DNA from 4 places in the Blastococcus sp. SYSU DS0616 genome. Region 2 is predicted to be linked to each of the others. Evidence: predicted binding sites of a transcription regulator. Region 2 holds the regulator's gene; each other region holds the start of a gene.
What was found. Region 2 encodes LexA, which represses DNA repair genes until DNA is damaged. Its sites were predicted from a motif close to TCGAACANNTGTTCGA; they were not measured.
Positions count from the first base shown of each region.

Region 1: the regulator LexA is predicted to act here: its motif matches at 1,252-1,267, upstream of ACI79K_RS11690 (DUF222 domain-containing protein).
Region 3: the regulator LexA is predicted to act here: its motif matches at 4,618-4,633, upstream of dinB (DNA polymerase IV).
Region 4: the regulator LexA is predicted to act here: its motif matches at 3,177-3,192, upstream of ACI79K_RS18075 (DUF222 domain-containing protein).

Region 1 covers NZ_JBJHAJ010000013.1:53,676-60,766, reverse strand. The annotation lists gene ACI79K_RS11700 (class I adenylate-forming enzyme family protein) at 1-381, shown strand, start outside; gene ACI79K_RS11695 (crotonase/enoyl-CoA hydratase family protein) at 378-1,145, shown strand; gene ACI79K_RS11690 (DUF222 domain-containing protein) at 1,271-3,499, shown strand; gene ACI79K_RS11685 (hypothetical protein) at 3,553-4,188, shown strand; gene ACI79K_RS11680 (AI-2E family transporter) at 4,228-5,430, opposite strand; gene metF (methylenetetrahydrofolate reductase [NAD(P)H]) at 5,471-6,376, opposite strand; gene ACI79K_RS11670 (polyprenyl synthetase family protein) at 6,510-7,091, shown strand, end outside.
Region 2 covers NZ_JBJHAJ010000001.1:328,592-335,682, forward strand. The annotation lists gene ACI79K_RS01580 (vitamin B12-dependent ribonucleotide reductase) at 1-759, opposite strand, end outside; gene nrdR (transcriptional regulator NrdR) at 904-1,425, opposite strand; gene ACI79K_RS01590 (hypothetical protein) at 1,942-2,694, opposite strand; gene ACI79K_RS01595 (LysM peptidoglycan-binding domain-containing protein) at 2,820-3,116, opposite strand; gene lexA (transcriptional repressor LexA) at 3,538-4,305, shown strand; gene ACI79K_RS01605 (hypothetical protein) at 4,309-5,352, opposite strand; gene ACI79K_RS01610 (phosphatase PAP2 family protein) at 5,324-6,046, opposite strand; gene hflX (GTPase HflX) at 6,105-7,091, opposite strand, start outside.
Region 3 covers NZ_JBJHAJ010000013.1:82,760-89,850, reverse strand. The annotation lists gene ACI79K_RS11845 (DUF58 domain-containing protein) at 1-493, shown strand, start outside; gene ACI79K_RS11840 (transglutaminase family protein) at 490-2,826, shown strand; gene ACI79K_RS11835 (DUF3040 domain-containing protein) at 2,814-3,212, opposite strand; gene dinB (DNA polymerase IV) at 3,377-4,591, opposite strand; gene ACI79K_RS11825 (permease) at 4,697-5,353, opposite strand; gene ACI79K_RS11820 (BatC protein) at 5,604-5,876, shown strand; gene ACI79K_RS11815 (cupin domain-containing protein) at 5,945-7,091, shown strand, end outside.
Region 4 covers NZ_JBJHAJ010000030.1:26,271-33,361, forward strand. The annotation lists gene ACI79K_RS18060 (reverse transcriptase family protein) at 1-1,328, shown strand, start outside; gene ACI79K_RS18065 (precorrin-3B synthase) at 1,374-2,552, shown strand; gene ACI79K_RS18070 (hypothetical protein) at 2,626-2,943, opposite strand; gene ACI79K_RS18075 (DUF222 domain-containing protein) at 3,210-4,439, shown strand; gene ACI79K_RS18080 (precorrin-8X methylmutase) at 4,581-5,201, shown strand; gene ACI79K_RS18085 (precorrin-2 C(20)-methyltransferase) at 5,198-6,706, shown strand; gene ACI79K_RS18090 (MFS transporter) at 6,756-7,091, shown strand, end outside.

The sequences.
Region 1 (7,091 bases), on a different contig from region 2:
GACCTGGCCCGGCTGGACGACCGCGGCTACCTCACGCTTGTCGACCGGACCAGCGACATGATCATCACCGGCGGCTACAACGTGTACCCGCGGGAGGTCGAGGAGGTGCTCATGGCCCACCCGGCGGTGTCCGGTGCGGCCGTCGTCGCCGCACCCGACCCGACGTGGGTGGAGGCGGTGACCGCCTTCGTCACGCTCCGCCCCGGGTCGAGCGCCACCCCCGACGAGCTGCGGGACGCGGTGCGCGGCGCGCTCGCCGGTTACAAGGTCCCCAAGACCGTGCACGTCGTCGACCAGCTCCCCCTCTCCCCCGTCGGGAAGATCCTCCGCCGGGCCCTGCGCGAGCCGCTGTGGGCCGACGCCGCGGGGCGCTCGTCGTGAGCGAGACGGTGACCGTCGAGCGGAACGGTCCGGTGACGACGGTGCGACTGTCCCGCCCGGCGGCACGCAACGCCGTCGACGGGCCCACCGCCGCCGCGCTCGCCGACGCGTTCCGGGCCTTCGACGCCGACGACGAGGCCGCCGTGGCGGTGCTGCACGGCGAGGGCGGCACCTTCTGCGCCGGCGCGGACCTGCGGGCCATCGGGACCGACCGCGGCAACCGCACCGAGACCGACGGGGACGGGCCCATGGGCCCCACACGGATGCGGCTGCGCAAGCCCGTCATCGCCGCGATCGCCGGGCACGCGGTCGCCGGCGGCCTGGAGCTCGCGCTGTGGTGCGACCTGCGGGTCGCCGACGAGACGGCGATTCTCGGGGTCTACTGCCGCCGCTGGGGCGTGCCACTGGTCGACGGCGGCACCGTGCGGCTGCCGCGACTGATCGGCACCTCCCGGGCCATGGACCTGGTGCTCACCGGGCGAGGGGTGGACGCCGCCGAGGCGCTGCAGATCGGATTGGTCAACCGGGTCGTGCCCGCCGGGCAGGCGCTGACCGAGGCCCGGGCGCTGGCCGCCCGGATCGCCGCCTTCCCCCAGACCTGCCTGCGGGAGGACCGGGCCTCCCTGCTGGAGCAGGACGGCCTCGACGAGGAGGCGGCCATGGCCAACGAGTTCCGCCACGGCATGGCCTCCCTCGCCGTCGACGCGCTGCCGGGGGCCGCACGCTTCGCCGCCGGGGAGGGCAGGCACGGCAGCGGCGTCTGACCCGGTCCGGGTGGCCACCGCGGCGCGGGACGACACGACTCCGCGCCCGGGGCCGCACCGCGCTGAGCAGCACCTTCGCACAAATCCGTCTTGCCTTCCGGGGCGATCGAACGTATGTTCGATGCATGGCGGACGTCGGGGCGGTGAGCGACTGGTACGCCACCGCCCGCGCCCGGGCGGTGGCCGCCGGACGGCGCCGGCGAGCCCGCGAGGCGTCCACCGAGTGGCCCGAGTTCGCCCCGCCGGTGAGGCTGGCCGCTGGCCCGCTCGGCGAGGTGCAGGCCGCGGACCGCGAGATCGCCCGGCAGACCGCGCTGCGCGCCCGCGCGGTCGCCAGGTTCGCCGCGGACCGGCCCGCCGACGGCGACCGTGCCCAGGGTGAGCCGGGCGCGATGAGCCCGGAGCGGTGGGCCGCGCGTCCCGAGGTGCTGCGCGGGGTGAGCGAGTGGGCGACGCAGGAGCTCATGATCGCCCTCTCGCTCTCCGCCCGGGCCGCGGAAGCGTTGCTGGTCCGCTCGCTGACGCTCGTGGAGCGGCTGCCCGGCACGCTGGCCGCCCTGGAGGCGGGGGCCCTGCACCCCGGGCACCTCTGGACCATGCTCGAGAAGGTCGCTCCCATCGCCGACGACCGGGTGCGTGCCGAGGTCGAGGCGGAGCTGCTGCGCTGGGCTGCGGGCCGGGTGGTGACGCCTGCGCAGCTGAACGACAAGGCGCGCCGCGAGGTGGCCCAGCGGGACGCCCGCGCCGCGGCCCGCACGCTGCAGGAGGCGCTGAAGCGGCGCGGGGTCCACATCCGCCCGGATGCCGTCGACGGCATGGCGACCGTGAGCGTGTACGCCACCATGCCGGAGGCCCAGGCGCTGTACCGGGCACTGACCGCCTGCGCGGAGGCGCTCGACGGCGACGACGATCAGCGCACGCGGGGCCAGAAGATGGTCGACTGCCTGCTCGACCTGGTGCTGCGCCCGGGCGAGACCGATCTGCCGCCGGTGCAGGTGCTGCTCACCGTCGTCGCCTCGCTGGCCACCCTCGCCGGCGGAGACGGTTCCGGGGAGATCGACGGGCAGGTCGTGCCGGCCGAGATGATCCGCCACTTCCTGACAGCGCTCACCGGCCGGCCGCTGGGATCCGACTCCGCGGAGCCGGCCCCGGGGCAGCCGTCCGGCTCGATGTCGTGGCAGGCGCAGGAGCAGGCCGAGCTGGAGTGGTGGCTGGCCGAGACGGAGCGCCGGCTGCTCAGCGGTGAGCTGGTCGATCCCGACCCCGACGGCAACGGCGACCTCGCCCCTCCCCCGGACGTCGCCGGCGACCCCGCCCTTCCCCCGGACGTCGCCGGCGACCCCGCCACCACCCACGACGCACTCCCGGGCGACACGATCGAGGACGCCGAGATCGAGGACGCGCCCCGCGCCGACACCGGTACCGACGCCGGTACCGACGCCGCCGTGGCCCAGGAGCGCCGGGGGTGCACCGCAGCCTCACCGACGTCGCGAGGGCCAGACCGGCGGCGCGGTGATCCTCCGGCGCCGGAACCGGAGGACACCCCGCCGGATGCCGACAATTCCTCACCGGCAGCAGCGACCACGGCCGGGGCGGTACCTCCCGGGCCGGCGGCCACCTCGCCCGGAACCGGCTGGTGGACGCTGGCCGACGAGGCGGTCGAGACCGCCGGCCTCGCCGTGCTCCGCGCGGAGCAGGAGCTCTCCCGCGCCGGTCGACTGGTCCGCACGGCAGTCACGGCCGACGCCGACGACGAGGCCACCTGGCGGGCCGGCCCCGGAGGGCGGCTCACCGCAGCGGAGGACGCCCTGGCGGCGCTGCGGTCGGCCTCCGACGGGCAACGGGCGTGGCTCGCCGACCTGCTGGGGAGCACCGGTGGCGGTGGGCTGGCCGAGCGGCCGAGGATCGCCCTGACCGACGCGTTGTCCGGCACGCTGCTGGCCCTGACCGACCTGCCCGGTCTGCGCCGCGCGGGCAGCTGCGACCGTCCGTGCTGCCGTCGGAGCACCGGTCGCTGCACCCACGACCTCTCCGACCGGCCCGGCCTCGGCGCCCCGGGGCCCAGCACCGGCTACCGCCCTTCGGGCGAGCTGGATCGGTGGGTGCGGGCGCGGGATCGTCGCTGCCGGTTCCCCGGCTGCCGTCGACGGGTGCCCCGCGGCGGCGAGCTCGACCACCACCGCCCGTATCCGGACGGTCCCACCAGCGCCGGCAACCTCGCCGGCTACTGCACCACCGACCACCGCGGCAAGCACCAGGCACCGGGGTGGCGCCACGACCTCGGCAGCGAGGGGACCCTCACGGTCACCACCCCGAGCGGTCTGGTCGCCACCACCTCGCCGCCGCCGTACTGAGCGCCACACCACCGCCACGCATCGAGAAACCGGGTACGGGGCACCCCGTGCCCATGGCTGCTCAGATCAGCGACGCCGTCGTCGTCGACGTCCTCCGCCGGCTCGACCGGCTGCTGACCCCGCTGGCGGACCGGATGGGCCGGCCGCCGGAGCTGCCGCGCGAGGAGCGCGACCGCTGGTGGGCCGACCGGGTGTCCCGGGTGGCCGCGGGCGTGTCGGCGGTCCCCCGCTTCGCCGGCAAACTCGCCGATCTGCTGCCGCTGCAGAACAGCGTCGGCACCGCGGTGCAGTCGTTGGTGGTGCTCGGTGTCGCCGGGGAGCACGGGGTGACCGCCCCGGCCGACCGGGTGTCGCTGCTGGCGCGGGTCCTGCTGCGCCGGGAGCTCACGCCGACCCAGGTCGAGCCGCTGCTCACCCGGAGCAAGGGCACCTACGTGGAGGGCGCGTTCGGCCCCCGGGACGAGCGCCGCGGGGCGAAGGGCGCCGTCCGCACGCTGTGGCGGGCGGCTCGGCTGCTCGGCCGAATCGACGACGCGCTGGACGCCCGCCCGAAGGGGAAGCTGTTCGCCCGCGCCCTGTCGAACCTGCCGGTCGTCGGTGTGGCCGGCGGGTACGCCTCCGAGCGCGAGGGGCTGCGGCGGGCGGCTGCCCGCGCCGCCGACCTGCTGGAGGGGACGCGGCAGGGCTGACGCCCAGGTGGTGCGGGCCGGCCGCCCCGGCAGTCCGCCCTACCCGGTGCGGGCGCTCGCCGGTTCCGCGGGGGCGGCGTCCCGGGCACCGCCCCGGCCCTCGTCCCGGTCCTCGTCCCGGCTCTCGTCCTGCGCGTCGTCCCGCTCCGGGTCGCGCCAGCCCGGCCCGGCAGCAGGCTCCCGGCCGCGCAGGTAGTCCACGACCCGGGCCACGCAGGCGGCGATCGGCACCGCCAGGAAGGCGCCGAGGACGCCGTAGGTCACGCCCCCCACCGTGACCGCGAGGATGATCGCGAACGGGTGCAGCCGCAGCACAGGGCTCAGGATCAGCGGTTCGAGCAGGTTCCCCTCGGCCTGCTGCACCACCACGACGAGGGCCAGCACCAGCAGCGCCGTCGTCAGCCCCTGGTCGGCCAGCGCGACGAGGACGGCCAGCAGCCCCGAGACGAAGGCCCCCACGATGGGGAAGAACCCGCCCAGGAAGACCAGCACCGCCAGCGGCATGGCCAGCGGGACGCCGAGGAGGACCAGCCCGATCCCGATCGCCACGGCGTCCACGAGGGCGACGATCAGCTGGCCGCGGAAGTAGGCGCCGAGGGTCCAGAACAGCTGCCCGGACACCCGACCGACGTGCTGCCGGGTGCGCTCGGGCAGCAGGCTGATGATCCCCGACCAGATGCGCCCCCCGTCGCGCAGGTAGAAGAACAGGGCCACCAGGAACAGGACGACGGCGGTGGCGACGTCGCCGAGCGTCCGCGCCACCTGCAGCCCGCGGTCGACGACGTCGCTGCCGCCGCCGCCGAGCGCACCGGCTGCCTGCTGGGCCATGTCGGCGAGCCCACCGTCGCCGACGTCGAAGGGCAGCGAGAAGGGCGTGTCAGCGACCAGCTCCGCCAGGTCGCTGAGCGCCTCCTCGACGCTCTCCGCCAGCGCCGGGATCTCGTCGGCGAAGCGCGGCACCACGAACCAGATCGCCAGCCCCAGCAGCCCGAGGAGGGAGATCAGCAGCAGCAGCGCGACGACGGTGGAGGGCAGCCCCTTCCGCTTCAGCCAGGCCGCGACCGGCCAGAGCACGGCGGCCGGGAACAGGGCGATCGCCAGCGGGGTGGCGACGACGCTGACCTCGCGCAGCAGCAGGTACGCCAGCACCGCCAGGGCGAGCACACCGAGCGCGGCCCAGGCCCGCCGCCCGGCGCGCACCAGCCAGGAGTACCGATCCACCTGCTCCTCTTCCGCGACCATGGGGCCTCCATGCCCCGTCGCGCGCCCGGGCAGACCCTGGTCAGCGGACGGCCGGTGCGCTCCCGGCCAGGTTGGCGAAGACCTCACGCGTGGCGGTGGACCGGTTCATGGTGATGAAGTGGATCCCCGGCACCCCCTCGTCGAGCAGCCGCCGGCACAGGTCGGTGGCCACCTCCACGCCCAGCGCCCGCACCGCGGCCTTGTCCTCCGGCCGGTCGCCGTCCAGCGCGGCGAACCGGTCGGCGAGCTCCGCCGGGAACGCCTGACCGGACAGCTGGACGATCCGGGTGATCTGCCGGACGTTGGTGACCGGCATGACCCCGGCGATGACCGGGACGTCGCACCCGCGGGCGACGACCCGGTCCCGCATCCGCAGGTAGTCCTCGGCCCGGAAGAACATCTGGGTGATGGCGAAGTCGGCACCGGCCCGGCACTTCGCCACGAACATCTCGACGTCGGTGTCGAAGTCCGGCGAGCGCGGGTGGCGCTCGGGGAAGGCGGCGACGCCCACCGAGAAGTCGCCGACCGAGCGGATCAGCTCCACCAGCTCGGCGGCGTAGCGCAGCCCCTCCGGGTGGGCCACCCACTCCGCCTGCGGATCGGCACCCGGTGGGTCACCCCGCAGGGCCATGATGTTGCGGACCCCTGCCGCCGCCAGGCGGCTGATCACGTGCCGCAGCTCCGCGACGCTGTGGTCGACCGCGGTCAGGTGCGCCAGCGGCGTCATCGTGGTGTCCGCCGCGATCCGCTCGGTCATCGCCACGGTGCCCTCGCGGGTCGAGCCGCCGGCGCCGTAGGTGACCGACACGAACGAGGGGTGCAACCGCTCGAGTTCGCGCAGCGCCGTCCAGAGGAGCTCCTCACCCGCCGGGGTCTTCGGCGGGAAGAACTCGAACGACCACGTCGGGCGCTCGGTGGCCAGGAGCTCACGGACGGTGGGTGTCACGGCACCCGAGGGTACGGGCGGTGCGGCAGCCCGCCCGCGACCGTCCTGTCGGAGAACTCCCCCGGCAGGTGCATCCGCAGCGCTCCCGCGCCCGGAAGATGGCGTGTCCCGACCACCGAGCGACGGAGGAACGATGCAGCGGAGCACCCCCGCCGCCCTGCTGGTGCGGCGGCACCCCACCGGATCGGGCGATACTGACCAGATGATCGTCGGGGCGCAGCCGCGCGAGTCCGCCCGCCCCGCACCTCCGCTGTCGGTGGCCGACCTGGACCGGGTGCGCGCCGCGGTCGCCGAGGCGCTCACCCGCTTCCTCGACCAGCAGCGCAGCACGCTCGCCGCGATGGACGCCAGCCTCGTCCCGGTGGTCGACGAGGTCTGCGCCGTCGCCGCGGGTGGCAAGAAGCTGCGCCCCTCGTTCGCCTACTGGGGATGGCGGGGAGCGCGCGGACAGGGCCCGGGCGCCGGCGAGGACGAGGACGCCGTCCTGCGCGCGGTCGCGGCCCTGGAGTTCGTGCACGCCAGCGCGCTGGTGCACGACGACGTCATGGACGCCGCCGGCACCCGGCGCGGCCGCCCCACCACCCACATCGGCTTCGCCGACCGGCACACCACCCACGGCTTCTCCGGCGACCAGGACCTCTTCGGCGTCGGCGCGGCGATCCTCGTCGGCGACCTGGCGCTGGTCTGGTCCGACGAGATGCTGCGCTGCTCGGGC
Region 2 (7,091 bases):
CTCCTCGATGTCGGGGTGGTCGATGTCGAGGACGACCATCTTCGCCGCGCGGCGGGTGGCGCCACCGGACTTGATGGTCCCGGCGGAGGCGTCGGCGCCGCGCATGAAGCTGACCGGGCCGGAGGCCGTGCCGCCGGAGGAGAGCAGCTCCTTGGAGGAGCGGATGCGGGAGAGGTTCAGGCCGGCACCGGAGCCGCCCTTGAAGATCAGGCCCTCCTCGCGGTACCAGTTCAGGATCGAGTCCATCTCGTCGTCGACGGCGAGGATGAAGCAGGCGCTGACCTGCTGCGGCGCGCTCGTGCCGACGTTGAACCAGACCGGCGAGTTGAAGCTGAAGTACTGGTGCAGCAGCATCCAGGTCAGCTCGTGCTCGAAGACCTCGGCGTCGCCCTCGGTGGCGAAGTAGCCGTGCTCGCGGCCGGCCTCGGTGTAGGTGAGCACCACGCGGTCGATGAGCTGGCGCAGGCTGGTCTCGCGCTGCGGGGTGCCGACGGCGCCGCGGAAGTACTTCGTGGTGACGATGTTGGTGGCGTTGATGCTCCACTCGGCCGGGAACTCGACACCGCGCTGCTCGAAGTTGATCGAGCCGTCCCGCCAGTTGGTCATGACGACGTCACGACGCTCCCAGGTCACCTCGTCGTACGGGTGCACACCAGCGGTGGTGAAGACGCGCTTGATCTTGAGGCCCTTGGCCCGGCTGGGAGTCTTGGCGCTGCGGCGGGGGCGGGCGCCGGCCACGCGGTCGTCGGTCTCGGTCATGGTGTGGAGCTCTCCCTGGTCGTGTGTCGCGTGGTGCTTCGCGGGGCTGCGCGGTGGTGCTGCGCGGTGGTGGATCGGGGGCTGGGGAAGAGCCGCGATCGGTAACTGCTCGAACTGCTGTCTATCGGGTGGCACCGACAGTTCTCAGGTGCCGGCGCCGGTGCCGGACGGAACGGGTCGCCGGGGCTCGGGCGGGCCCGTCTCCCCCGGCGGCGCGGCGGGCTGCCGGGCCTTCAGCTCGGCGATCTCCCGCTCGAAGTCGGCCACCGAGGTGAAGGAGCGGTAGACGCTGGCGAACCGGAGGTAGGCCACCTCGTCCAGCTCGCGCAGCGGGCCGAGGATGGCCAGGCCGACCTCGTGGCTCGGCACCTCCGCCGCGCCGCTGGCGCGGATGGCGTCCTCCACCTGCTGGGCGAGGAGCTTGAGCTGACCCTCGTCGACCGGCCGGCCCTGGCAGGCCCGCCGGACGCCCGCGACCACCTTGCTGCGGTTGAACGGCTCGCTGACGCCGTTGCGCTTGACGACGGCGAGCACCGCCTCCTCGACGGTGGTGAACCGCCGCCCGCACGCAGGACAGGAGCGACGACGCCGGGTGGTGGCGCCCTCGTCGGCCTCCCGCGAGTCGATGACCCGACTGTCGGCGTTGTGGCAGAACGGGCAACGCACGGTGGTTCACCTCCCTTCGCGCCGCGCCCGCCACCGGCCGGCTGTGCACTCCCCTGGGGACATCCGGTGGATGCGCCGGGGACAACCTGAGGACCAGCCTGTGGACGGGCTTACAGCTCTGTAACTACTAGATGTAGGGGAACCCTAGGACGGGCCACACAAGATGTGCAAGTGATCGTTCCGTCGGCGTGTTCCGCCCCGACACTGCGGTGCGCAGGCGGAACAGCGGTCCCCAGCTGTCACAGGACACGCCGCGACGACGCGCCGAACTCCGTGCCCGACGCTCCCCGGAGAGGGTGCCGAGCGCGGCGACACACCGCAGGAACGACCCGGGGACGCTCGCCCCGGCAAGGCTGTGCGCTCATGCGCGGTTCCGACCCGCAGAACCACGCGCCGGCCGCACACCGATCGGCGAACTGGGCGGTCCGCACCCGGCCACGGGCGACCCGGCGGGCACCCGACGGCGGCGCCGAGCACCCCCGCGGGGTCGACGCGGCGAGGGCCGCCGAACGACGATCAGACGCTGACCGCGCCGCCCACCCGGGGCCGCCGCGAGTGCGGGATCTGGTCGCTCAACCGCATCGGGCGGGTCAGGAGATCCTGGTCGACGTCGGCCGGCGGGGTCCAGCCGCTCGCCGTGGAGCGGGTCTCGACCGTGCTCGCGGAGCGGGCCGCGGGCACCGACCAGCCACCGCCCCGCGGTCGGTCCTCACGGGTCGGGGACTGCGCGTCCGGCGCGCTCTCGACGACGGCCGGGAAGAGGTCGGTGTCGGCGGCGCGGTGCCGGCCCACGACCGGGCCGGACTCGGTGGCCGGAGCGCGGTGCCGACCCGGAGGAGGCACCGGCACCGAGGACGCCGGCGCGGCCTGCACGGGGTCGCTCTCCGGCGCGCGCCGGCGACCGCCCGGCCGCTGGGCACCGGTCCGCGGCTCGCAGCGGTCGCGCAGCAGCGGCAGGCTGGCGGTCGCCTCGACATCGGTCGACGGACCGTCCCGGAGCGGTGCCGCGGACGGGGAGGCGGGCATCGCCTGCGTCACCGGGGACACCTCGACGACCGGCGACTCCGGAAGCCGCACATCCCCCAGGTCGATCCAGAGCGCCTGCTCTTCGCCTCCGGTGACGACCCGCACCCACATCTGGCACGCGCCGGAGTCGTCGTGTCGCCACCCCAACAGCTCCCCCGCACACCAGGCACCCGCCTGGTGGACCTCGACGGCCTGGGGACGAGTGGTGAACACGGCGGCGCGGTTCTCCATGACGCTGGACACGGACGTACCGTAGGTGGCCGACCAGCACGCACGGTGAACGTGCCTGTACTGAGGGTTGACGAAGTCGCCGAGCCGCGTTGTGAACACCTTGCCCTGGCGCGCAGGCACCGAGCCCTGCGGGGCCGTCAGGGCAGGACGAGGACCTGACCAGGCGAGATGGCCGCGGAGCCGAGCCCGTTCAGCCGCTGGATGTCGACGACGACGTCGCGGACATCGCGCCCGTCGGCGACCGTGCCGGCGATGGACCAGAGCGTGTCACCCGGCTCGACGATCACATTGGTCGTCCCCATGAGCTCCAATCCGCCACCCGCATCCCCGAGGACGGCGCTGCCGAGGACGATCACGCCCGCGGCGAGGAGGAGGGTGAGGACCACGAGCACGCGACGGCCGCGCGACGTCAACCGGAGCGGCGGCTGCTCCACCCGCCCCCGACACCCCCGGCCGGGCGACCGCCCCACCGTCGCCCGCGGGCCGCTCGTCCTGCCGCGAGCCGGCGCGGGCAGAGGTTCGGGCAGCTCCGCGTAGGAGCGAGGTGGCGGGAGCACCCGGAGATGCCGGGCGGGTGGCGGACCGGCGCGCCGCTCCCCCGGGTCGACCGGCACCTGGCCGCAGACCCGCAGTGCCGTGCTGCTCGTCATGTGTTCAGCCCTCCTGGCCGGCACCCGCCGGACCCGAACGTGTGTTCGATTCGAACGCCTGTCCGATGTCTACCGGATGGGACCGACACTTGGGGAGCGACACGGGAAAGTTTCGAACACCTGTTTGAAGTGGCCGCCGATCGGCGCTACCGTTCCTCCGACGACGAGGGTCGAGAGCTGCGCGGGCAGCCGGCGAGGAGGAGACGTGGCGGACTCGAGCAGGACGTCCGGCAACCGGGGCGGCACCGCGGGCGTGGCCCCGGGGACGGCGGACGGTTCGGCGTCGGTACGGGCCTTTCCCGACCGCGCGGCCGATGGGGACGGGCTCACCCAGCGGCAGCGGCGGGTGCTCGAGGTGATCCGCGACTCCATCGACCGGCGCGGCTACCCCCCGTCGGTGCGTGAGATCGGCGAGGCCGTCGGGCTGTCCTCGGCGTCCTCGGTCGCGCACCAGCTTTCGGTGCTGCAGAAGAAGGGCTGGCTGCGGCGCGACCCCAACCGGCCGCGCGCCCTGGACGTGCGACTGCCCGGGGATGCCGGCCGGGCCACCGCGGCACCGGTCGAAACCCCCGTGGTCGGCGACGGCGTGCAGGCCGCCGCGCCCGCCTACGTCCCGCTCGTCGGCCGGATCGCCGCCGGTGGCCCGGTGCTCGCCGAGCAGGCGGTGGAGGACGTCTTCCCGCTGCCGCGCGAGCTGGTCGGCGAGGGAACCGTCTTCATGCTCAAGGTGGCCGGCGACTCGATGGTCGAGGCCGCCATCTGCGACGGCGACTGGGTCGTCGTCCGCCAGCAGCCGACCGCCGAGAACGGGGAGATCGTGGCGGCGATGATCGACGGCGAGGCGACGGTGAAGACCTACAAGCGCCGGGACGGTCACGTGTGGCTGCTGCCGCACAACCCGGCCTACGAACCGATCCCCGGAGACGAGGCGACGATCCTCGGGCGGGTGGTGTCGGTCCTGCGCCGGGTCTGAGGGTCAGGTCCGGCGGCGCAGTTTCCCGCCCACCCAGACCACGAGAGTGGCGACGACGGCGGCGATCAGCGCCGAGGCGATCGGCGAGCGGTCCGAGCGGGCGAGTTCCGCGAAGGACGGCAGCGGGTCCTCCGCGGGAGTCGGGCTCGCGGCGGCGGTCGCGGCGGGCAGGGGAACCACGGTGACGGCGCTGGGCAGGCCCTCGCTCGCGACCACGAGCGCCCGGTTGTCGGCGGAGAAGCTGACGGCCTCGCCCTGCGGCGACTCGGGGAGCGCCACCCGCACCGGTTCGCCGGCCAGCGCACCGGGCACGTCCGAACCGGACAGCGGCCACACGTAGGCGTCCGTGTAGGTGCGCAGCGCCAGTGCGCTCCCGTCGCCGGCGACCGCACCTCCGGTGATCAGCAACTGCCCCGCACGACCCACGGGGCCACCCGGGGTTCCGGTGAGGGTGACGTTGACCGTGCCCACCCGCTCCATCGGCACAGTGCCGCCGTCGACGAGCGCGGCGGCGGGCCGGTAGACCCCGCTGGAGCCGAGCACTTCCTTGGTCACGAGGTACGGCGTCCCGTCCGGGGCCAGGAGCAGCGCCTCGGCGTCGTGCGCGCCGTCGGGGTAGGTCAGCCGATGCAGCGCTGCCGCGCCGTCGGGCCGGAGGACATGCAGCGCGACGGTGGCACGGCTCGTGCCGTTGTCACCGGTGTCGGCGATCCAGACGCTCCCGTCCGAGCCGACGCCGAGGTCTTCGGGGTCGAAGGGGTCCGCGGCCCCGGCCTGCACGTCGACCACCGCACAGGCGGCATCGAGCCCGAGGACTTCGACCCGGTCACCGCCGTCGTTGAGGGCGAGCATCTGCTCTCCTACCACCACCAGGCCGGACAGCTCGGCGAGTCGGGGGTCCGTGATGGCGCACCGGACCTCCGGCGCCGGCTCCTCCGCCGACGCGGACGCGGGGACGAGCACGGCCAGGGCGCCGGTCAGGGCGCTCGCGACGACGAGCCGACGCCGCCGGGCGCGGCTAGGAACTCGCTTGGCCTGCTCGGGCACGTACCAAGCGTGACAGAACCATCGCGTCCAGTGCATGAACCACGCCCAGGAGGACGATCCCGACAGCGGCGCCCACGACCGCGTCGGTGACCCAGTGGAAGTCCAGCGACACCATCGCCGCGCCAGTGGCGACCGGCCCGACGACGCTCAGCCACCAGAAGGTCCGCTGTACCGCCGGCGGGAGCCCGTACTCGACCGCCTGCCAGCGGGCCACCCCCCACATGAGCACTGCGTTGGCGACGTGACCGGAGGGGAACGAGGCGCCGTCGGCGTGGAAGAAGTAGGAGCCCGGGAACGCCGGCGCCGTCCGCCCGATCCCGTGCTTGATCGCGTACACCCCGGCGGTCAGCACCCCGAGCGCCAGCAGCACGCGGAGGGCCGGCATCCAGGTGCCGCGCCGCCACAGCAGGTAGCCGACCAGGCCGGCGAGGACGACGAGGATGGTCACGCGCCCGCCGAGCTGCGTGACCACCCACACCGCCGGGTAGCCCGGCGTGTCCCGCAGGCCCCAGTCGCTGACGATCTCCGACACCCGGAGGTCCATCCGCTCCGACGGCCCGTGGCGGAGCAGGTCGGCGGTGATGAGGACGCCGACCAGCAGCGCCACGGCGACCAGCCACCACGGCGGCCGGCCGGGCGGGACCACGGGGGCGGCGCGCGGTGACTCGGCCACCCGCACCGCGCCCCTGGTCACGCCGCCACCGTACCGGCCCGTGACCGGATCGTGATCCGAGCCGATCGACCGCCCCAGCTCAGCCCACCGGGACCGCGAACTCCTCGAGCACCGCGGCGAGGGCGCCGTCCACCCGCGCGGTGAGCCGTGTGCCGCCGTCCTCGTGCCGCTCGCCGAGCACCTCGCCGTCCCGGTGCACCCGGGCCACGAGGTCACCGCGCTCGTAGGGCACGAGCACGTCGACCTCGACGTCGGGGTGCGGCAGCCGCTCGGCCACCAGCTTGCGGAGGGCGTCGATGCCGACGCCGGTGCGGGCCGAGACCCAGACCGCGCCCGGCAGGGCCTGGCGGAGGGTGAGGATGTCCTCCTCGCTCATCGCGTCGACCTTGTTGACGACGATGACCTCCGGCACGGCGGCCGCGTCGATCTCGCTCAGCACGACGTGGACGGCGTCGATCTGGCCGAGCGGATCGGGGTCGGAGCCGTCGACCACGTGCAGCAGCAGGTCCGCCGCGGCGACCTCCTCCAGCGTGGAGCGGAACGCGTCCACCAGCTGGTGCGGCAGGTGGCGCACGAAGCCGACGGTGTCGGTGAGCGTGTACTCCCGGCCGTCCGGCGACTGCGCCCGGCGCACCGTCGGGTCGAGGGTGGCGAACAGCGCGTTCTCCACCAGCACGCCGGCGCCGGTGAGCTGGTTGAGCAGGCTTGACTTGCCGGCATTGGTGTACCCGGCGATCGCCACGCTCGGCACGGCGTTGCGTCCCCGGCTCGCCCGCTGGGTGGCGCGGGCGGTCGCCATGCCGGCGATCTCCCGGCGCAGCTTGCTCACCCGGGCGCGGATGCGCCGGCGGTCGGTCTCGATCTTCGTCTCACCCGGTCCGCGGGTACCGATGCCGCCACCGCCGGCGACCCGGCCACCGGCCTGCCGGGACATCGACTCACCCCAACCGCGCAGCCGCGGCAGCATGTACTGCATCTGGGCGAGCTCGACCTGGGCCTTGCCCTCCCGGCTCGTCGCGTGCTGGGCGAAGATGTCGAGGATCAGCGCCGTCCGGTCGACGACCTT
Region 3 (7,091 bases), on a different contig from region 2:
CAGCATCGGGGTCGCGCTGGCCCGGCGCGGCGCCCGGCTGCGGGTCGTGACCAGCACCGGGGAGCTGACGCCCGATCCCGGCGCCGCGGCGCTCGGCGCCGAGGAGCTCCTGGACCGGCTGGCCGTCGTCGGGGCCTCCCGGGTCGGCGACCTGTCCGACGCCGCGTCGGCCGCGTGCCGCGCCGCCGGCGACGGGCCGCTGATCTGCCTGCTGGGCGCGGTCGGACCCGACGACGTGGCCGACCTCGTGCGGCTGCGCCAGGGACCGGTGCCCGGCCTCGCCGTGCTGCTGGACGTGGCGACCTGGGGCGAGCCGGGCCGCGGCCGGCGCAGCGCGACCGGTGCCGCGCTGGACGCGCTCTCGACCCAGCGCGACCAGGCCGTCGCCGCCCTCGCCGCGGCCGGCTGGCGGGTGACCACCGCGTCGGCCGGGCAGGACGTCGGCGAGGCGTGGGCCGCGCTGACCGGGACTCCCGTCGGGGCGCCGGCATGACCGCGACGGACGTCCGCACCCCGGTCGCCGCCGCGGCAGCGACCCTGCTCGGCGCGCTGGCGCTCTCCCCCGTCTTCACCAGCCGGGCGTGGGTGCCACCGGTGGTGACGGTCGTCGTCGCCGTGCTGGCCGGCGGCCTGGCGCTGCGCGCGGCGGTCGCCCGGCTCGCCGGCGACCGCACACGCTCGTGGCCGGTCGAGGCGCTGGGCCCCGTGGTGGTGCCGGTCGGTCAGCTCGTCCTCGTCGTCTGCGTGCTCACGGCCGTGTTCGTGCCGGATGCCGCGCCGGCCGGGGTGCTGCCCACGCCGGCCGCGCTGGCCCGGCTCGCCGAGGTCTTCGGGGCGGGGGCGGCCGAGATCCAGGAGCAGGCCACGCCCGCGCTCCCGCTGACCGGCCTGCTCGCCCTCACCACCTTGTTCGTCGGGCTGGTGGCCGTCGCGGTGGACCTGCTGGCGGTCACCGTGCGGCAGGCGGCGGTGGCCGGGGCCGCGCTGCTCCCCCTGGTGTGCGTGCCCGTGGCGACGGTGACCGGCGGCATCGGGCTGGTGGCGCTGGTCGGGCCGGCCGCCGGCTTCGCCGTGCTCCTGTGGGCCGACCAGCGCCGCTCCCTGGAGGGACCCACCGGCGGTGGCACCGCCGTGCGCATCGGCGTGGTCGCGGTGGCGGCGGGCGCCGTCCTGGGCACCGCGGTGCCCACCCTCCCCGAGGGCTCGTTCGCCACCGGGCTCGGCGGCGGGGCGGGGTCGGCCACGGGGACCTCCCTGGACCCGGCGGCGGAGCTGCGGGGGCAGCTGACCCTGCCCGAGCCGATCGAGCTGCTGCGCGTGGACACCTCGGTGGAGGACCCCGGCTACCTGCGCGCGGTGGCGCTCGACGAGTACGACCCGGTGGAGGGCTGGTCGCTGAGCAACCTCGACGGCGAGGTCTCGGTCGCCGAGGACGACCTCCTCGCTCCGCCGCCGGCCCGCCAGCCGGCCCGCCAGGTGGTCGCCGAGGTGCAGGTGCTGGACCACGACGACCGGTTCCTCCCCGTGCCGACCTCCCCCCTCTCGGTCCGCACCGACGGCGAGGACGGCGCGTGGCGCTTCGACGACGCGACCGGGACCGTGTTCGGCCGCGGGATCACCACCGCTGGGCTGACGTACCGGGTGACCGCGATCGAGCCGCGCCCGTCCGACGAGCTGCTCGCGCGCGCGGCCCCGCTCCCCGCGGACGACCCCCTGCAGCAGCGCTTCGGCGCGCTGCCCGAGCTGGACCCGGCGATCACCGACCTGGTCGCCGGGCTGACCGAGGGCGCAGGCACCCCGTACGAGCGCGTGCTGCGCATCCAGGCGTACCTGACCGACCGGTCCAACGGGTTCGTCTACAGCCTCTCCACCGCCCCCGGCACCAGCGGCGACGACCTGGTGGACTTCCTGCGGCTCAAGCGCGGCTACTGCGAGCAGTACGCCGGCGCCATGGCGGTGCTGGTCCGCCAGACGGGGCTGCCCGCCCGCGTGGCGCTGGGGTACACGCCCGGCGACGTCTCGCCCGACGGAACCCGGCTGGTCACCAGCGACGACGCCCACGCCTGGGTGGAGGTCTGGTTCCAGGGGATCGGGTGGGTGCCCTTCGACCCCACGCCGCTGGCCGCCGACCGGCAGGTGGAGCTCCCCTGGTCGCCGCGGACCACGGCGCAGGAGCGGCTGGACGCCGCACCGGCCGTCCCCGCGCCGTCGGTGGCGCCTCCGCCGGCGGCCCCCCGGACGGACCGCCTCCCGCAGGCGGCGCCCCAGGTCGTCGCCCCGACGCAGACCGGGGCCGACCGGGGTCCGCTGCTGATCGGCGCGGGACTGCTGGCGCTCGGCGCCGTCGTCCTGGCCGCCCCGGGCTCCGCGCGTGCCCTGCAGCGCCGCCGCCGGCTGGCCGGGGGCGGGACGTGGGCGGAGCTGCGCGCCACCGCCACGGACCTGGGCGTGCACCTGCATCCCTCGTGGACCCCGCGCCGGGTGGCCGACGCGCTGGCTCTCACCCTGACCCGGGGGCCCGGCGGACCGTCGGTGGAGTCGTCGGTGGCGGCCGTGCGCCGGCTGGCCCGCGCCGAGGAGGCAGCCAGCTACGGGCGGCCGGGCAGCGCGCGACCGGACGCCGAGCTGCAGGCGGCGCTGCGGACGGCCCGCCGGGGGCTGCTCGGGGCGCGCCCGCGGGCGGTGCGGGTGCGGGCGCTGCTGTGGCCGGCGTCACTGGTGGCCGAGATCCGGGAACGGGGCGCCCGGTGGGCCCGGTACGGCTCCGGCCGCCGTCCGGGGCGGACGGCGGCCGGGAGGTCGGTGCGCGAGGGCTACTGGTCGTAGCGGCGGCGGAAGCGCTCCTCGAGCCGGTTCTTCATCGGCTGCCGCCCGCGCTTGCCACCGCGGCCGGCGGCCGAGGAGCCGCGCGGCCCGGCGGGCCCGGCGGCCTCGACCGCACCGGTGGCCCCCCGGTAGTGCAGCACCCCGAGGGCGGCACCGCCGAAGGCGACCAGGAATCCCAGGACGCCGAGCGGGACGGACTCGGCGACCGCGCCGGCGACCAGGACGGCGAGGCCGACCAGCACCAGCAGGGCACCGAGTTGCAGTTTGCGGCGAGCCTTCTGACGGCGATCGCCGGTGCGGACCGAGGATGCGAACTTCGGGTCGTCATCGACGAGGGCGCGCTCGATCTGCTCCAGCAGACGCTGCTCGTGCTCGGAGAGCGGCACGTCGACCTCCAAATGGGCGGAGCCAGTTCCGTCGGAGGCTCCCGCCGACGGTATCTCCGAGGATACGAGCCGATTGGACGCGGCGAAAGGCGACGCCACGGTGACCGGCCCGACGCGCCGGCCGATCACTCCTCCGGGTGCAGCCCGCGGCGCGTCGTGCCTGGTCAGCGAGCCGCCCGCCCGACCGGCCCCGAGGAGCCCAGCAGCGTCGCCGGCCGGACCGCTCCCGCTCCGAAGCGCCGGGCGGCGCGATCGGCGGCCAGTTCCGCCTCCCGGCGGCCGTGCTCGCGCGCGCCGAGCTCCAGCTGCCGGGGGGCGGAACCCGCCTCGACGAGCCGTTCGGCCCGGACGCCGACCAGCCGGATGCGGGTCCGGTCCAGGCCCAGGGCGTCGTAGAGGGCGCGGGCCGTGTCGTAGAGCTCCTGCCCCACGTCGGTGGGCGCGGCCAGCGTGCGACTGCGGGTGATCGTGGTGAAGTCGGCGAAGCGGACCTTGATGCTGACCGTGCGGGCCAGGCAGCCGGTCGAGCGCAGCCGCCCGGCCGTCCGCTCCGCCAGCCGCAGCAGCTCGCGGTGGACCACCCTGGGGTCGTCGACGTCGGCGGCGAAGGTCTCCTCCGCGCCGGTGGAGCGCTCGGGCTCGTCGGGGACGACCCGCCGGGGGTCGCGCCCCCACGCGAGTTCGTGCAGGTGGGCGCCCGCGGCGGCACCCAGCGCCCGCTGGAGGGTCTTCGCCGGCACGTGGGCCAGGTCGCCCACGGTCCGCAGCCCGAGCCGCAGGAGCGTCTCCTCCGTCTTCGGACCCACTCCCCAGAGCGCACCCACCGGCAGCGGGTGCAGGAAACCCATGACCTCCGGGGGGCGGACGACGAGCAGCCCGTCGGGCTTGGCCCGGGTGGAGGCGAGCTTCGCCACGAACTTGGTGCCGGCGACCCCGACCGAGCAGGTGATGCCCTGCTCGTCGAACACCCGGGCGCGGAGGTACTCGCCGATGGCCACGGGGTCACCCAGCCGCCGGCCGGCGCCCGAGACGTCCAGGAACGCCTCGTCCAGGCTCAGCGGCTCGACCAGCGGGGTGATCGACCGGAACAGCGCCATGACCGCCCGGGACACCTCGGCGTAGAGCGCCATGTCCCCCGGCAGCACCGTCGCCGTCGGGCACAGCCGCAGCGCGCGGGCGGTGGGCATGGCCGCGTGCACCCCGTACCTGCGGGCCTCGTAGGTGGCCGAGGTGACCACGCCGCGGTTCCCGGCCCCGCCGACGATCACCGGCGTGCCGGCCAGCTCCGGGCGCCGGCGCACCTCGACGCTGGCGAAGAAGGCGTCCATGTCGATGTGCAGGACGGTGCACCCGTCCGCCCGTCCGACGCCGCCCGCCACCGCCACCTCCCGCACGTCCCCGTGGATCGAACATGCGTTCGACCCACGGGAACGATAACGGTCCGGCGCCGGGGCGGCCGACCGGCGCGCCCCGGCCCGCCGAGGTCAGCGGGCGACGACCTCGGTGTCCTGCTTGCCCGGCCACATCTTGGCGCCGATCACCCCGCCGAGCGCGGAGGCGATGATCGACAGACCCAGCCCGAGGACCGCCCAGCTGGCGGCCGAGCGCGCCGTCTCGGCGGCCTGGCCGGCCTGGATGTCGGGCAGGTTGGCCTGCTGGATGCCGGCGACGTCGGTGACCACGCCGGCCAGGGAACCCAGCAGGGCACCGCCACCGAACAGCGTCAGCAGCACGATGGTGACCACGGTCAGCGCCCACACCAGGATGCCGTGGAGCAGCCCCTCGCTGACCCCGCGCCACAGCGCGGTCGCCCCGGCGGTGAGACCACCCAGGAAGAGGGCGAGCAGCCCGTTGATGCCGCTGATCAGGTCGGCGTTGTTCCCGTCACCACCTCCCATGTCCCACCAGCCCAGGGCCAGCGTGGCCAGCTGCAGCAGCAGGAAGGTGGGCACCGCGACGATCAGGCCGGCCCAGACCGGGCCCCAGCGGACGCGGTCCCGGCGCGTGGGCGGCGTCTGGTGGTGCGTGTCCCGGAGGCCTACGCGGCTCGCCCCTTCGTCCCTGGCCGGGTCCAGCCGGCCACCCGACGTCTCCTGGGTCACGTCGGCGCTCGCGCCTGTCTGCGTACGACCCTCTGTCATGACATCTCCTCCTCGTGCGTCGTCTCGTGCCTCTGACCCCTCAGAGGTGCCCCTCAGGGGTGGACCCACACGAGATGCCCGCCAGGAAGGAGACGACTGCACCGGACGCCGAGCCGTCACGCGATCGTGACCCTCCCCGCACAGCGGAAACCGCTGGCCGGACGGCAGGTGTCAGACCCGGGTGAGGGAGGTAAGCAGCGACGCAGGGACGGCCGGCCGGCCGCCCCTGATCGACCTGGACGGAGATGCCATGGCGCTCGACGACGACGACATGACCAGCACGGAGGGCCCGGCCGACGGCGGCGCCTCGGGCACCCCGGGCGCCCATGACGGTGGCGCGGACGGCGGTGCCGACAGCGGCGCGGACGGTGGCGCCGACGGCGGTGCCGACAGCGGTGCCGACGGCGGCGCGGACGGCGGTGCGGACGGCGGCGCGGACGGCGGCGCGGACGGCGGTGCCGACAGCGGCGCGGACGGTGGCGCCGACGGCGGTGCCGACGGTGGCGCGGACGGTTCGGCCTGAACGAGCACCCGACCCCGCGGGGCCGGACGGAGCCACAGCTCCGCCCGGCCCTGCGGCGGTGCACGAACATGGCCCCCGAGCAGTTCGCCCGGGAGCACTGGGCACGGCGCCCGCTCCTGACCCGCGCCGAGGACACCGGCAACTCCTTCACCGACCTGCTCGACCTGCCGGCGGTCGACGAGCTGCTCTCCCGACGCGGCCTGCGCACACCGTTCCTGCGGATCGCCAAGGACGGCGCGGTCGTCGACGCGAAGCGGTTCACCACGTCGGGCGGGGCCGGCGCGGAGATCGCCGACCAGGTCTCCTCGGACGCGGTGCTGCGGCTGTTCGCCGACGGGAGCACCGTCGTCCTCCAGGGGCTGCACCGGCTCTGGCCGCCGCTGATCGAGTTCGCCGACCAGCTGGCCGCCGACCTCGGCCACCCGACGCAGGTCAACGCCTACGTCACCCCGCCGTCGTCGCAGGGCTTCAGCCCGCACTACGACGTGCACGACGTCTTCGTGCTCCAGGTGGCCGGTGAGAAGCACTGGACCATCCACGAGCCGGTGCTGCCCGATCCGCTGCGCACCCAGCCGTGGAACGACCGCGCTGCCGAGGTGGCGGCGGCCGCCGAGCGGGCACCGGTGATCGACGCGGTGCTGCGGCCCGGCGACGCCCTCTACCTGCCGCGTGGGTTCCTGCACTCGGCGAAGGCCCTCGGCGAGATCAGCGCGCACCTGACCGTCGGCATCCACTCGGTGACCCGCTGGGCGGCGGCCGAGTCGGTGCTGGACCTGGTGCGCACGCTGGCGGCCGAGGACCGCGCGCTGCGGAGCTCGTTGCCCCTCGGCGTCGACCTGTCCGGTCCCGACGCCCTGGCCGACGACGTCGCCGCCGTCGTCGAGGGACTGCGGGAGTGGCTGGGCCGGGTGGACCCGGCCGACGTCGCCGACCGCCTGCGGGCCCGGACCTGGGCGCAGGTGCGGCCGGAACCGGTCGCACCGCTGGCGCAGTCCGTCGCCGCGGCCGCGCTGGACCCGGGGACGGTGCTGCGACTGCGCCGCCACCTGCGGTGCACCCTGCGCGACGCCGACGACGGCCGGGTGACCCTCGTGGCGGGCCGGCGCACCCACTCCTTCCCGGAGGACGCCCGGGCCGCGCTGACCGAGCTGCTGGCCGCCGGCGAGCTGAAGGTGGGCGACCTGCCCGGCCTCGACCCGGCGGACCGCCTGACGC
Region 4 (7,091 bases), on a different contig from region 2:
CCACCCGGCGCGCCGAGGTCACCGCGAACGGCATCGCCACCGCGCTGCTCGCCGGGCGGTGGCGGCGCCCGCAAATGGTGCGCCGGGTCGCCGTCGCGCTCGGGTACCGGCGCGCCCCCCGCTGGGTGGGCACGCTGGTCGGTGAGGTGCTGGGGGCCTACTGGCACCCACCGGCCGACCGCCCGCGGGAACTGGCCGCCTTCCTCCGCACGACGGGGGGCTGGGCGCGCGGTCAGGCGGCCGAGGTGCCGCCGCGGGTGGTGCACTGGGAGCCGGTGCCGACCGCCGTCGTCCGGCCCCGGCTGCCCACGGTGGAGCTGCCCGACCTGAGCGCCCTGGCCCGGCTGCTCGACCTCGACCAGGGCGAGCTGGCCTGGTTCGCCGACGCCCGCACCGTCGAGCGCACGGCGCCCGAGCCCCTGCGCCACTACCGCTGGCGGGCGGTGGACCGGCCGACCGGGGTCCGGCTGCTCGCCGCACCGAAGCCCCGGCTGAAGGAGATCCAGCGGCGGCTCCTGCGGCACGTGCTCGACCCGGTCCCGGTGCACGGTGCCGCGCACGGCTGCGTGCCCGGCCGGTCGGTGCGGACGGCGGCCGCCCCGCACGCCGGCGCCGCCGTCGTCCTGCGGATGGACCTGGAGCACTTCTTCGCGAGCGTCCCCGCGCCCCGGGTGCACGGGCTGCTGCTGGGCCAGGCCGGCCTCCCCGAGCCGGTCGCGCACGCGGTGACCGGCCTGGTCACCACCGTGGTGCCCGCCGCGGTGTGGCGGCGCATCCCGCCGCCGGAGGACCCCGTGGCCCGGGAGCGGCACCGGCGGCTGGGGACGCGGCTCGCCGTGCCGCATCTTCCGCCGGGTGCGCCCACGTCCCCGGCCCTGGCGAACCTGGTCTGCTACCGGCTGGACCGCCGGCTGGCCGCGCTCGCGGCGACTTTCGGCGCGACCTACACCCGCTACGTCGACGACCTGACCTTCAGCGGCGGCACCCGGGTGGGGCGCGGCCGGCTGGCCCAGCTGGTGGGTGGGATCGCCCGGGAGGAGGGCTTCCGGGTGAACGCCGCCAAGACACGCGCGACCGGCTCGGCCCGCCGGCAGGCAGTGCTGGGCGTCGTGGTCAACGAGCGCCCGGCGCTGCCCCGCCGCGAGCGGGACGAGCTGCGCGCGCTGCTGCACAACTGCGCCACCCGCGGCTGGACCACCCAGCTCCGCGGCCGCGACCCCGCCACGTTCCGGGACCACGTCCTGGGCCGGGTGGCCTGGGCGGCGTCGGTGGACCCGGCGTCCGGGGCGCGGCTGCGCGCGCTGGCCGAGCGCATCGACTGGAGCTGACCGCCGACGGCTCGGGCCGACCCGGGACGTAGCCTCGCGGGCGCCATGTCATCAGCCGGGCTGCCCACGCCTCCCCTCCGGGACCGGGCCGACGCCTGCCCCGGCGCGCTGCAGACCCACTCCGCCGCCGACGGCGAGCTCGCGCGGGTGCGGGTCCCCGGTGGACTGCTGGTGGGCGACCAGCTGCGCGTCCTCGGCGCGGCCGCCGTCGAGCTCGGGGACGGCGCGCTGGAGCTCACCAGTCGCGGCAACGTGCAGCTGCGGGGCCTGCGCCCCGGATCGGCCGGCGAGCTCGGCGGCCGGCTGGCGGCGGCCGGGCTGCTGCCCAGCGACAGCCACGAGACGGCCCGCAACCTGTTGGGCAGCGTGTTGAGCGGGCGGACCGGGGGTCTGCTCGACGCCCGGCCCTGGGTGCGCGACTTCGACGCCGGGCTGTGCGCCGACCCGTCGCTCGCCGCGCTGCCGGGACGGTTCCTGGCCACGTTCGACGACGGCCGGGGCGACGTCGCCGCGCTCGGCGGGGACGTCGGCCTGTTCGCGCTCGCCCCCGACGCCGTCGCGCTGACCCTCGCCGGCGCCGACTCCGGCCTGCGCGCCGGTCCGGCGGACGCCGTCGACCTCGCGCTGGCGGCCGCCCGGGCTTTCCTCGACGAGCGCGCCGCCCAGGGCGGAACGGCCTGGCGGCTGGCCGAACTCGCCGACGGGCCGGCGCGGGTGGCGGCCCGGCTGGACGCCCCGGCCGGGGAGCGGGTCGAGGTGCCGGCCCAGCCGCGGATCCGCCCGATCGGTGCGGTGCGGCAGGACGACGGCCGCACGGCCCTCGCCGCGGTGGTCCCCCTGGGCCGGCTGACCGCCGCCCAGGTGTCGCTGCTCGCCGACGTCGCGGCAGAGGTGCAGCTCACCCCGTGGCGCGGGGTCGTCGCGCCCGACCTGGCCGACGGGTCGGCGGCCAGGTCGCTGGCCGACGCCGGGCTGGTGCTCGACCCCACGAGCCCGTGGACGCGCGTGACCGCTTGCGCGGGGCTGCCCGGGTGCGCGAAGTCCCTGGCCGACGTGCGGTCGGACGCGACCGCTGCCGTGATCACCGGATCCCTCCCGGCGGACGGGGCGCGGCAGCACTGGGCCGGGTGCGAGCGGCGCTGCGGCCGGCCCGGCGGCGCAGTGGTGGACGTGGTCGCGACCGGCACCGGCTACCGGGTCGAGGGCAGCGGCCACCCCGGCTGAGGCCGGCTCGCTCCGGCAGGGGTGACGGACAGCAGCCCACGATGCTGAACCCGGGGCTGGGGCGTGCGCCCTGTTACCGGTAGTCGCTCAGCAATGCGCGGAGCACGCGGACGACGTCGGCCAAGACGTCATCGAGGTCGGTGAGGTCCCGCCACTCGTGCCGGACCAGCCGGCGTCGCCACCAGCGGCCGCGGACCTGGTCGACCGCGATGTCCTCGTCGAGCCCGTCGAACCACACCTCGATCGGCTCGCCTGCCGTCCTGGGCTCGATCGTCGTGCCCCAGCCGTAGACGGCCTCCCGCCGGTTCCCGGACTGCCAGAAGCGGTCGTGGTGCCGGTACGACACGGTGCCCTCGTGGTCACGCAGCACTGACTCGACGGTCGCGCGCAAGGCCACCTGCTGGGCGGGCGGCTCCGGAGCGGGGAAAGTCGGGCACGGCGCGACGCTAGCCCGGAGCCGGGCCGGAGGACGCACGTGGCGGGTCGGGCCATGCGAGAGCGGGCACCCGCCGCGGTGAACTCCCGAGCACCACGACCGACCGCTGTCCACGCTGTGCTGAAATCTGTGGACAGGCTTTTGACCTGCACTTTCGGGTTGCCGAGGCCGGTCCGCCCGGCTAGTATTCGTACATGCGTTCGACCGCTGCGGGTGATGCGCTGGACCGGTTGACGGCCGCGCTGGACGACCTGGCGGCCGAGGACCTGGCCGGCCGGTTCGGCCCGCAGCTGCTCGACCGGCTGCGGCCGCTGCTGGTGGCGCAGAACCGGCTCGCCGCGGAAGTCACCCGCACCGTGCGGGAGTGCGAGGTCACCTCCGCCGCCGAGCACGACGGGCAGCGGACGATGGCCTCCTGGCTGCGCGGACATGCCCGGCTGTCGTCGGCCGCGGCGTCCCGGGTGGTGCGCTCCGGGCGGGCGCTGCCCGAGCTACCGGCGGTGCGAGCCGCGTTCGCCGCGGGTGCGATCACGGCGGAAGCGGTCGCGGTGATCACCCCGGTCGCCGCACCGGTGAACGTGGCCGCCGCGCAGGCGCACGACGTGGGCCTCGCCGGGGTCGACGCAACCCTGGCCGAGGTCGCCGCGAGTCGCCCGCACGCCGAACTCCGCCAGGTCGTGGACCACTACCTGGCCCGGCTCGACCCCGACGGCCCCGAGCCCGATCCCACCGAGGGCCGGTCACTGGTGTTCGTCACCCACGCCGATGGCCGCGTCGGGTTCCGCGGCGAGCTCGACGCCGTCGGCGGGGAGAAGTTCCAGGCCGCGATCGAGTCGATCGTGCAGGCCTCCCGCCCCGCCGGGGACAGCCGCACCCGCGCCCAGCAGTCCGCCGACGCCCTGGTCCAGCTGGCCGACAACCAGCTCGCCTCCGGCGCCCTGCCGGTCCTGCGCACCGTGAAGCCGCACGTCATCGTCCGGATCGACCTCACCGACCTGGTCGACCCCGCCACCGGACCGGGCGCGGCCACCACCGGGCTCGGCGCCACCATCTCCGCCGCCCGCGCCCGCTGGCTGGCCTGTGACGGCAACGTCTCCCGCATCGTCATCGGCCCCGACGGCGAGCTCCTGGACCTGGGCCGCCGGCACCGGGTCGTCCCGCCGGCCCTGCGCCGCGCGGTCGAGTACCGCGACCGGGGATGCGTGTTCGCCGGCTGCGACGCCCCCGCCCACTGGTGCGACGTCCACCACCTCGTGCACTGGGCCGACGGCGGAGAGACCTCGCTGGAGAACTCCGGGCTGTTGTGCGAACGCCACCACACCAAGGTCCACCACGGATTCCGCATCGAACGAGATACCGCCGGCCGATGGCACACCTACCGGCCCGACGGCACCGAGATCCTGATCTTCCCCCGCATCACCGGCCAACCCGAACACTCGCGCACCGGCTGAGCCACCGACGCACGACGAACCCTCCCCGGGTCCTGGGAGGGGTTCGTCGGCCTGCTCAAGCACGCAGCACAGCGGTGGGCTGGGACCGCCCGCCGTTCCCCGGAGCAGGTGGCCCGAGCGCGGGACGTAGCCTCCTGCCCGATGTACGACTACGAGAAGGACGGCGCCGAGATCTACCGGCGCTCGTTCGCCACCATCCGCGCCGAGGCGAACCTCGCGAACCTGCCCGCCGACGTCGCCCAGGTGGCGGTGCGGATGATCCACGCCTGCGGGCAGGTGGACCTCGTCGACGACATCGCCCACTCCCCCGACGTCGTGCAGCGCGCCCGCGAGGCGCTGAACGCCGGCGCACCGGTGCTCTGCGACGCGCAGATGGTGGCCAGCGGCATCACCCGGCGGCGGCTGCCGAAGGACAACGACGTCATCTGCACCCTGAACGACCCGCGGACCCCCGGGCTCGCCGCCGAGCTGGGCACCACCCGCACCGCCGCGGCGCTGGAGCTGTGGCGCGACCGGCTCGACGGCGCGGTCGTCGTGATCGGCAACGCCCCCACCGCGCTGTTCCATCTGCTCGAGATGGTGGCCGCCGGTGCCCCGCGCCCCGCCGCCGTGCTCGGCATCCCTGTCGGGTTCATCGGCGCCGCCGAGTCCAAGGACGCCCTGGCGGAGTCCGACCTGGAGTTCCTGGTGGTCCGGGGCCGGCGCGGCGGCAGCGCGATCACCGCGGCCGCCATCAACGCGATCGCGAGCACCGCCGAATGAGCGGACAGACGACCGGCCGGCTCTACGGGGTGGGGCTGGGCCCCGGCGACCCCGAGCTCGTCACGGTCAAGGCCGCCCGGCTGATCGGCGCCGCCGACGTCGTCGCCTTCCACGCCGCGCGGCACGGCCGGTCGGTGGCCCGCGGCCTGGCCGAGCCCTACCTGCGCGAAGGGCAGATCGAGGAGCTGCTGGTCTACCCGGTCACCACCGAGACCACCGACCACCCGGGCGGCTACCAGGGCGCGATCGACGAGTTCTACGAGGCCGCCGCTGCGCGGCTGGCCGCCCACCTGGACGCCGGCCGCGACGTCGTCGTCCTCGCCGAGGGCGACCCGCTCTTCTACGGCTCCTACATGCACATGCACAAGCGGCTGGCGCACCGCTACCCGACCGAGGTCGTCCCCGGGGTGACCAGCGTGAGCGGCGCGGCCGCCGCGGTCGGCCGGCCCCTGGTGGAGCGCGACGAGGTGCTCACGGTGCTCCCCGGCACGCTGCCGGCCGACGAGCTCGCCGCCCGGCTGGCCGGCACCGACTCGGCGGCGGTGATGAAGCTCGGCCGCACCTTCCCGCAGGTGCGGGAGGCGTTCGAGCGGGCCGGCGTGCTCGACCGGGCGCTCTACGTCGAGCGGGCCACCACCGACCGGCAGCGGTGCCTGCCGCTCGCCGAGGTCGACCCGGCGAGCGTCCCGTACTTCTCCCTCGCCCTGCTGCCCAGCCCGCTCACGCCGCAGGTCACGGAGCCGGCCCAGCCCTCCGGCGAGGCGGCCACGCACGGAGAGGTCGTCGTCGTCGGCCTCGGTCCGGGCGCGCGGAGCTGGACGACCCCGGAGGCCGCCGAGGCGCTCGCCGCCGCCGACGACCTCGTCGGCTACGGCCCCTACCTCGACCGGGTCGCGGCCAACCCGCGCCAGACCCGGCACCCCAGCGACAACCGCGTCGAGGCCGACCGTGCCGCGCACGCGCTGACGCTGGCCCGGGAGGGGCGGCGGGTCGCGGTCGTCTCCAGTGGAGACCCGGGCGTCTTCGCCATGGCCGCCGCCGTGCTCGAGGTGGCCGAGCGCCCCGAGTTCGCCGGTGTCCCGGTGCGGGTCGTCCCCGGCCTCACCGCCGCCCAGGCGGTCGCCTCCCGGGTGGGGGCCCCGCTGGGGCACGACTTCTGCGTGCTGTCGCTCTCCGACGTCCTCAAGCCCTGGGAGGTGATCACCGATCGGCTGCGCCACGCCGCCGCCGCCGACCTGGTCATCGCCCTCTACAACCCGCGCTCGAAGCACCGCCCGCACCAGCTCGGCGAAGCGCTGCGGGTGCTGCTGGAGGTGCGCCCGCCGGAGACCGTGGTGGTCGTGGGGCGGGACGTCGGCGGGCCGGAGGAGAGCCTCCGGGTCACCACCCTGGGCGCGCTGGACCCCGCGACCGTGGACATGCGCTGCCTGGTGCTGATCGGCTCCTCGCAGACCCGCGTCACCGCCTCCGGCGCGGTCTACACCTCCCGCCGCTACCCGGGCTGACACGCCGGGGCGGGGAATGCCCGCGCGATCGTTGCCCTTTCCCACCGTCGTGGCACCCCCGACGCTCAGCAGAGCCCCCGCGTTCTGGACCACCGCCGGCCTGCTGCTGCTCGTCCTCGCGGCCTCGGGGGTGCCCACGCCGCTGTACCGCGTCTACCAGGAGCAGTTCGGCTTCGGGCCCGGCATGCTCACGACGGTCTTCGGCATCTACGCCCTCGCCCTGCTGGCCGCCCTCCTCGTGGTGGGTGGCCTCTCCGACCACGTGGGCCGCCGGCCGGTGGTGGCCGGCGGGCTGCTGCTGCAGGCGGTCTCCATGGCCGTCTTCCTGACCGCCGACAGCGTCGGCTGGCTGCTCACCGCCCGGGTGCTGCAGGGCCTGTCGATG